Linked DNA regions of Nitrobacter winogradskyi Nb-255. The protein of the gene in region 1 interacts with the protein of each later gene in a pairwise test. Links are inferred from orthologs where the notes say so. Each region holds a gene or a part of one and is shown on either strand. Other genes may lie near its edges. The genes, in order: NWI_RS08670 and NWI_RS11590.

Evidence for each region.
Region 2: the proteins of NWI_RS08670 (region 1) and NWI_RS11590 interact in binary tests that used the Escherichia coli proteins (3 or more experiments, as listed by UniProt). The link is inferred for Nitrobacter winogradskyi Nb-255 from one-to-one orthologs.

Annotation. Positions count from the first base shown.
Region 1 is NC_007406.1:1,805,788-1,808,935, forward strand. Bases 81-2,904 are described here. They hold NWI_RS08670 (cysteine desulfurase), read right to left. Parts: upstream 2,203-2,904; coding sequence 958-2,202; downstream 81-957. Other genes in these bases: NWI_RS08660 (HesB/IscA family protein), read right to left, coding at 118-522; NWI_RS08665 (iron-sulfur cluster assembly protein), read right to left, coding at 581-961; sufD (Fe-S cluster assembly protein SufD), read right to left, coding at 2,367-2,904. In the rest of the region: more of sufD, read right to left, coding at 2,905-3,148. UniProt on the Escherichia coli protein: Cysteine desulfurases mobilize the sulfur from L-cysteine to yield L-alanine, an essential step in sulfur metabolism for biosynthesis of a variety of sulfur-containing biomolecules.
Region 2 is NC_007406.1:2,416,569-2,419,727, forward strand. What follows is about bases 41-2,875. They hold NWI_RS11590 (SufE family protein), read left to right. Parts: upstream 41-1,161; coding sequence 1,162-1,590; downstream 1,591-2,875. Other genes in these bases: NWI_RS11580 (PAS domain-containing sensor histidine kinase), read right to left, coding at 41-247; NWI_RS11585 (DUF5330 domain-containing protein), read left to right, coding at 670-1,086; NWI_RS11605 (IS481 family transposase), read left to right, coding at 2,696-2,875. In the rest of the region: more of NWI_RS11580, read right to left, coding at 1-40; more of NWI_RS11605, read left to right, coding at 2,876-3,159. UniProt on the Escherichia coli protein: Participates in cysteine desulfuration mediated by SufS. Cysteine desulfuration mobilizes sulfur from L-cysteine to yield L-alanine and constitutes an essential step in sulfur metabolism for biosynthesis of a variety of sulfur-containing biomolecules.

The DNA.
Region 1 (3,148 bases):
GAACCGGCCACGCTCTAGAACCTTTTCGCTTCTTATGGAATCAGAAGCGAGGCTGTATAATCTTGATTTAACGCGTTTTCTTCACGCGAACCGGTATCCACTTCGCTCGAAAACGCTCTAGCCGTCGATCTTGGCGGGCGTGAGCTGCACGGACTCACCGCAGCCGCAGGCTGACACCTGGTTCGGATTGTTGAAGACGAACTGGGCCTGCATCTTTTCGGCCTTGTAGTCCATTTCGGTGCCGAGCAGATACAGCACCGCTTTGGGGTCGACCAGAATCTTAACGCCCTTGTCTTCCACTACTTCGTCCGTCGGCCTGATATCGTGGGCGTATTCCACGGTGTAGGACTGACCTGCGCAGCCGCCATTCTTGATGCCCACCCGAAGGCCGACAATCTCTGAATCGGCTCGCGCCGCAAGTTCCTTGACTCTGGTCGCGGCGGCGTCAGTCAGCCGCATGACCTGCGGACGAGGCCGGGGTTTCGGCTTGGTTGCTGGTGTGCCTGGCGTCATGTCTGTCATCTGGTCAATCCTGACGGCAAATCAAGTCCGATCATAGCATCGGAGCGGATGGAATTCGTCACCACATATTGAGAACGGCGCGCGCCTCATCTGTCATCCGGTCGGGCACCCACTGCGGCTCCCAGACGATGTTGACATTGACCACCCCGACGCCGGGGACGCTCGCGACCGCGTTTTCCACCATAATCGGAAGTTCAGCCGCCGAAGGGCAGTTCGGCGTCGTCAGCGTCATCTCGACGTCGACAGCGCGATCATCCTTGATGTCAACCTTGTAGATCAGGCCGAGTTCATAAATGTCCGCGGGGATTTCCGGATCGAACACGGTCTTCAGCGCGGCCACGATGCCGGCGCCCATGCGCTCGGTTTCCTCCGCGGAAAGCGCGGAGCTGGTCTGCATGTGACAAGTCTTGTTTACAACCAGTTCGGCAGTGTCGCTCATGAGAACAACTCCCGGGCCTTGATCAGCGCCTGCGCCAGATGATCGATTTCCTCGCGCGTATTATACATGCCGAACGAAGCGCGGCAGGTCGCCGAAACATTGAAACGCTCTAAAAGCGGCATCACGCAATGCGTCCCGGCGCGAACCGCGATTCCGGCGCGGTCGATCACGGTCGCGACATCGTGTGGATGCGCGCCTTTCATCTCGAACGAGATCACCGGCCCCTTGTCGCGCGCGGTGCCGATGATGCGCAGCGAGTTGATCTCGCGCAGCCGCTCCTGGGCATAGGTCAGAAGATCGTGTTCGTGCGCTGCGATGCGTTCCTTCCCGATCGAATTGACGTAATCGATGGCGGCGCCAAGCCCGATCGACTCGACAATCGCGGGCGTGCCTGCCTCGAACTTGTGCGGTGGATCGCCGTAGGTGACCCAATCCTGCGCGACCTCGCGAATCATCTCGCCGCCGCCGTTGAAGGGACGCATGGAGACGAGATGGTCATGCTTCGCATACAGCGCGCCGATCCCGGTCGGGCCGTAGAGCTTGTGTCCGGTGAAGACATAGAAATCGCAGTCGATGTCCTGCACGTCGATCGCAAGGTGCACCGCGGCCTGGCTGCCGTCCACCAGCACCGGTATGTCGCGCGCATGAGCCAGCTTCACCACGTCCTTGACTGGAACGAGGGTGCCGAGCGCGTTGGACATCTGCGTGATGGCCACGAGCTTCGTCTTCGGCGTCAGCAGCTTCTCGAATTCCTCGATCAGGAAGTTGCCGTCGTCGTCGACGGGCGCCCACTTGATCACGGCGCCGTGGCGCTCGCGCAGGAAATGCCAGGGAACGATGTTGGAATGATGCTCCATGATGGAGAGCACGATCTCGTCGCCCGCCTTGATGTTCGGCTCGCCCCATGACGACGCCACGAGGTTGATCGCCTCGCTGGCGTTACGCGTAAAGATGATCTCTTCGGTCCGTCCTGCGTTCAAAAACCGGGCGACCCGCGCGCGGCCGCCTTCATAGGCTTCGGTTGCGGCGTTGGCGAGATAATGCAGCCCGCGATGAACGTTGGCGTACTCGGTCTTGTAAGCCTCAGCCATCCGGTCGAGCACCGCGTTCGGCTTCTGCGCCGAGGCGGCGTTGTCGAGATAGACCAGCGGTTTGCCATAAACCTTCATCGCCAGCGCCGGAAAATCCTCGCGCACGCGCATGACATCATAGGAACCGTTGGCGACCGCCGGATGGGTCATTTTCTCTTTATCTCTCTTGTCGTCATGCCCGGCCCTGTGCCGGGCATCCACCTCTTTGGTTCTTCCAGTCCCCTGCCCGCAAGACGTGGAAAGACCGGGTCATCTACGCCGAAACGTGCTGCGCGATTTAGCCCGGTCACGCCGGTGAGTCCCGGAATGCGCCTTCACCCTCGCGCCGCGAGCCACCGCTCGGCGGCCCCGATGACAACATCGCGCAAGCCATCATCAGCAACGGATTCGATCGCCTCGCCGACAAACGCCTGGATCAGAAGCGCCTGAGCTTCCTTTTCAGAAAGGCCGCGGGCGCGCAGATAGAACAGCAGGCTTTCGTCGAGTGCGCCGATCGTCGCGCCATGGCCACACGAGACGTCATCGGCGAAAATCTCAAGCTCGGGCTTGTTGTCGGCTTCCGCGCTATCGGACAGCAGCAAAGCCCGCGTCATCATCCTGCCGTCGGTCTTTTGCGCATCGGGCCGCACGATGATCTTGCCCTGGAATACCGAGTGCGCCTGATCGTCCAGAACGGCGCGGAACACCTCGTTGCTGCTGCAATGCGGCACGGCATGATCCAGCACCAGCGTCGTATCGCCATGCTGGCGGCCATTGAGCAGGTTAACGCCGTTCACGTCCGCATGGGACCCCTCGCCGCTGAACTTGATGAAGCCTTGATATCGGCTCACCGCGGCGCCGCTGGTGAGATTCAGCGAGTTGAACGTAGCTTTCGCGCCGATCGTCACGATCGCGGTCGAGATGTTGGCGGCATCCCTGGCATCCTCGACAAGGCGAACATGTTGCAGCACGGCGTCGTCGCCGACCCACAACACGACCGAGTCGTGAGCTTGATAGGCGGCGGCGCCCTCGGCCGCGACGAAACTTTCGACCAGCGTGGCTTGTGCGCCATTCGCCAGCCGCAGCGACGAACGCGTGAATGCCGCGGTGCTGGATT
Region 2 (3,159 bases), 610 kb from region 1 along the record:
GGCCGGTCCGCGACAAAAAGTAGGACAGCAGAATCGGCACCACGAGCCAGGCGAACGCCGCCACCTCCAGCGCCGTCGGCGCACCGCGGATAGCCAGATATATCGGAAACGCCGCGAGCGCGGCCAGGCTCACGAGCAGCCGCGGCGCCATGAAAGTTCGATGCCGCGTCCGCGTCAACGCGTCGTATCGCGCCGACGGATGCAGCAACGCGTCGAGACGGTCCTTGATGATGCTCAATGCGGTCACGTCGCCTGCGCTTCAGCTTACGTCGCACTCGACGTGCCGGAACGCCCCCATTTTGTGGGTCCAACGTGTCAGAGCGAACTTAAGCGAACGCTAAGGCGCACCTCGCTTCGTCACGAAACGGCACACGCGGATGGCTCTTTATCGCCTCGCAACGCCTTCTTCGGCGCGGATGGTGAACGCAAGGTTTCCATCACCGCATAGGATGATGTCGACCACCAGCGACGCCGCAGGGCGCGAGCGCCGGCGCGAACACGCATCAAGCAAAAATTTACGCCGAATCGAATTCGAGCGCCGTTTACAGGATTTTGTTGGGTCCCACGGCGGCGGACAAACGGGGGATTCAGGACCATTTGATACGAAAGGGAACAGATTGCGAAATTCAACGCAACGCGACGAAGATCAAAGACGCATGGGGACGCGACATGTTTTTCCTGCTTCGCATGGCATTCTGGCTCGGGCTGGTGCTCGTGCTGCTGCCGAGGGATGAGGCGCCCGAGGCCAACAAGGCTCCCCGGATCGGAGCTTCCGAGGCTGTCTCGGCCGCCACGGCTGCCGTATCGGACATGACTCAATTCTGCACGCGGCAGCCCGCCGCCTGCGAAGTCGGCGGCCAGGCGGCGGCCGTCATCGGCCAGCGCGCGCAAGACGGCGCGAAAAAGCTCTACCGGATCATCACCGACAAGCGCCCTCCCGATCATACGGGGTCGATCGACACCGTCCCGGCCGTCGAAACGGCGGCTTCCGGCGACGCGCAGCATGATACCCTGACGCCGGAGGATCTGCAGGCGGAATGGCGTCTCGCCGCTCCGAACGCCGTTCCGAGGGAACAAATCCCGTAGATCCGGGACCCGTATCGATTTTATGCGTCCTTGGCCCTATATTGGCCCGGTGGGACACACTATACACGGGCCGTGATGACGATCGACGAGATCAGGGACAACTTTGAACTCCTGGAAGAGTGGGACGACCGCTACCGGTACGTCATCGAACTCGGGCGCACCCTTGAGCCCATGAGCGAGGCCGAGCACTCCGCGGCCAACAAGGTGCAGGGCTGCGCCAGCCAGGTCTGGCTATCGCTCCGGACCAGCCGCGGCCCTGACAGCGCCCCGGTGCTGACCTATGTCGGCGACAGTGACGCGCATATCGTGCGAGGGCTGATCGCGATCCTGCTGACGCTTTATTCGGGCAGGAAACCGCAGGACATTCTGGACACCGACGCCATCGCCGTCTTCGACGAACTCGGCTTCCGCGAGCATCTCACGCCGCAACGTTCCAACGGGCTGCGCGCCATGGTCGAGCGCATTCGCAGGGACGCGCGCGAAGCGCTGGCCGCCGCGGCCTGAGGCATTTTCCGGCGAAGTAGATGACGGGTACCCGTCGCCGCAAGAAAAGCGGCCGGACAAATTTCCAGAGCACGATCCGATTCAACATGAGCGGATCATGCTCTCGAGTCTGATCCAAACTGCGTTGAACCAGACCCCAAGCTAATTTTTTAATCGAGCATAATCTTGTCCGAAAACCGGTTTCCACTTCGCTCGAAAACGCTCTAGGTCACGAACCCATAAACGGGATTCCGTTTGGACGGGATGCGTGATTCAATCTCCAGAGGTGGGAGGATTGAATGGCACGTTTTGATCTGACGGATTTTGAATGGTCTGTGATCCAGCCGCTGTTGCCGAACAAGTCGCGCGGCGTTGCACGGGTGGATGATCGGCGGGTGCTGAACGGGATTTTCTGGCGGCTGCGCACCGGTGCGCCGTGGGCGGACATTCCAGCGCGCTACGGCCCGCACACCACTTGCGTGAACCGCTTCAACCGGTGGCGCAAGGCAGGCGTGTGGGATCGCATTCTGTCGGCTGTTTCAAAGGCTTACGATGGCGACATCCAAATGATCGATTCGTCGTCGATCCGCGTGCATCAACATGCGGCCAACGGTCAAAAAAACAGACGCGATCCCGTTGCATGGGTCGCTCGCGCGGCGGGCTGACCACCAAAATCCACGCGCTGGTGGATGCCTGCGGCCTGCCGATCGTCCTCAAGATCACCGAAGGCCAGGCCCATGACGGGCGTAGCGCGCAGGACATGATCGACACCGTCGAACGCGGCGACGTGCTGCTGGCCGACCGGGCCTACGACTCCAACGCCCTGCGTCAAACGCTGGCCGCGCGCGGCGCGAGAGCCAATGTGAAGCCGATGCCAAATCGCGTTGCGGCCTTGCAATTCAACAGACGGCTCTATCGCAAGCGCAATCTGGTCGAACGCTTCTTCAACAAAATCAAGCACTATCGCGCCGTCGCCACCAGATATGACAAACGTGACGACAACTTCCTCACCTCCATCAAGCTCGCCTCAATCCGCATCTGGTTGCGATTTAATGAGTCGATGACCTAGGTGTTCAGTCCCGGCATTTGATGGTGCATTATTTTCCGGAGAATGGAAGGATGCGCTATGGGACAGGTTCTTCACGGGAGCGCCACGACGACAGAGGCAATCCGTCGAGCAATACAAAATAGTGAAGAGAGCCTGAGAGCGCTGTCGAAACGCTACGGGATCAACCAGAAGACCGTCGCAAAATGGAAGAAGCGGACCTCGGTGGCCGACCTTCCGACGGGACCGAAAGATCCGCGCTCGACGGCGCTCTCATCCGAGGAGGAGGCGATCATCGTCGCCTTCCGCAAGCATACCCTGTTGCCGCTCGATGATTGCCTCTACGCGCTTCAGCCAACGATCCCGCACCTGTCGCGGTCTTCATTGCATCGCTGCCTGCACCGTCACGGCATCAGTCGGCTCCCGGAGGTCGAAGGCGACAAGCCGATCAGGAAGACGTTCAGGAGCTACCCGATCGGCTACTTCCACATCGACATCGCCGAGGTGCAGACGGCTGAGGGCAAGCTGCGCCTGTTCGTGGCCAT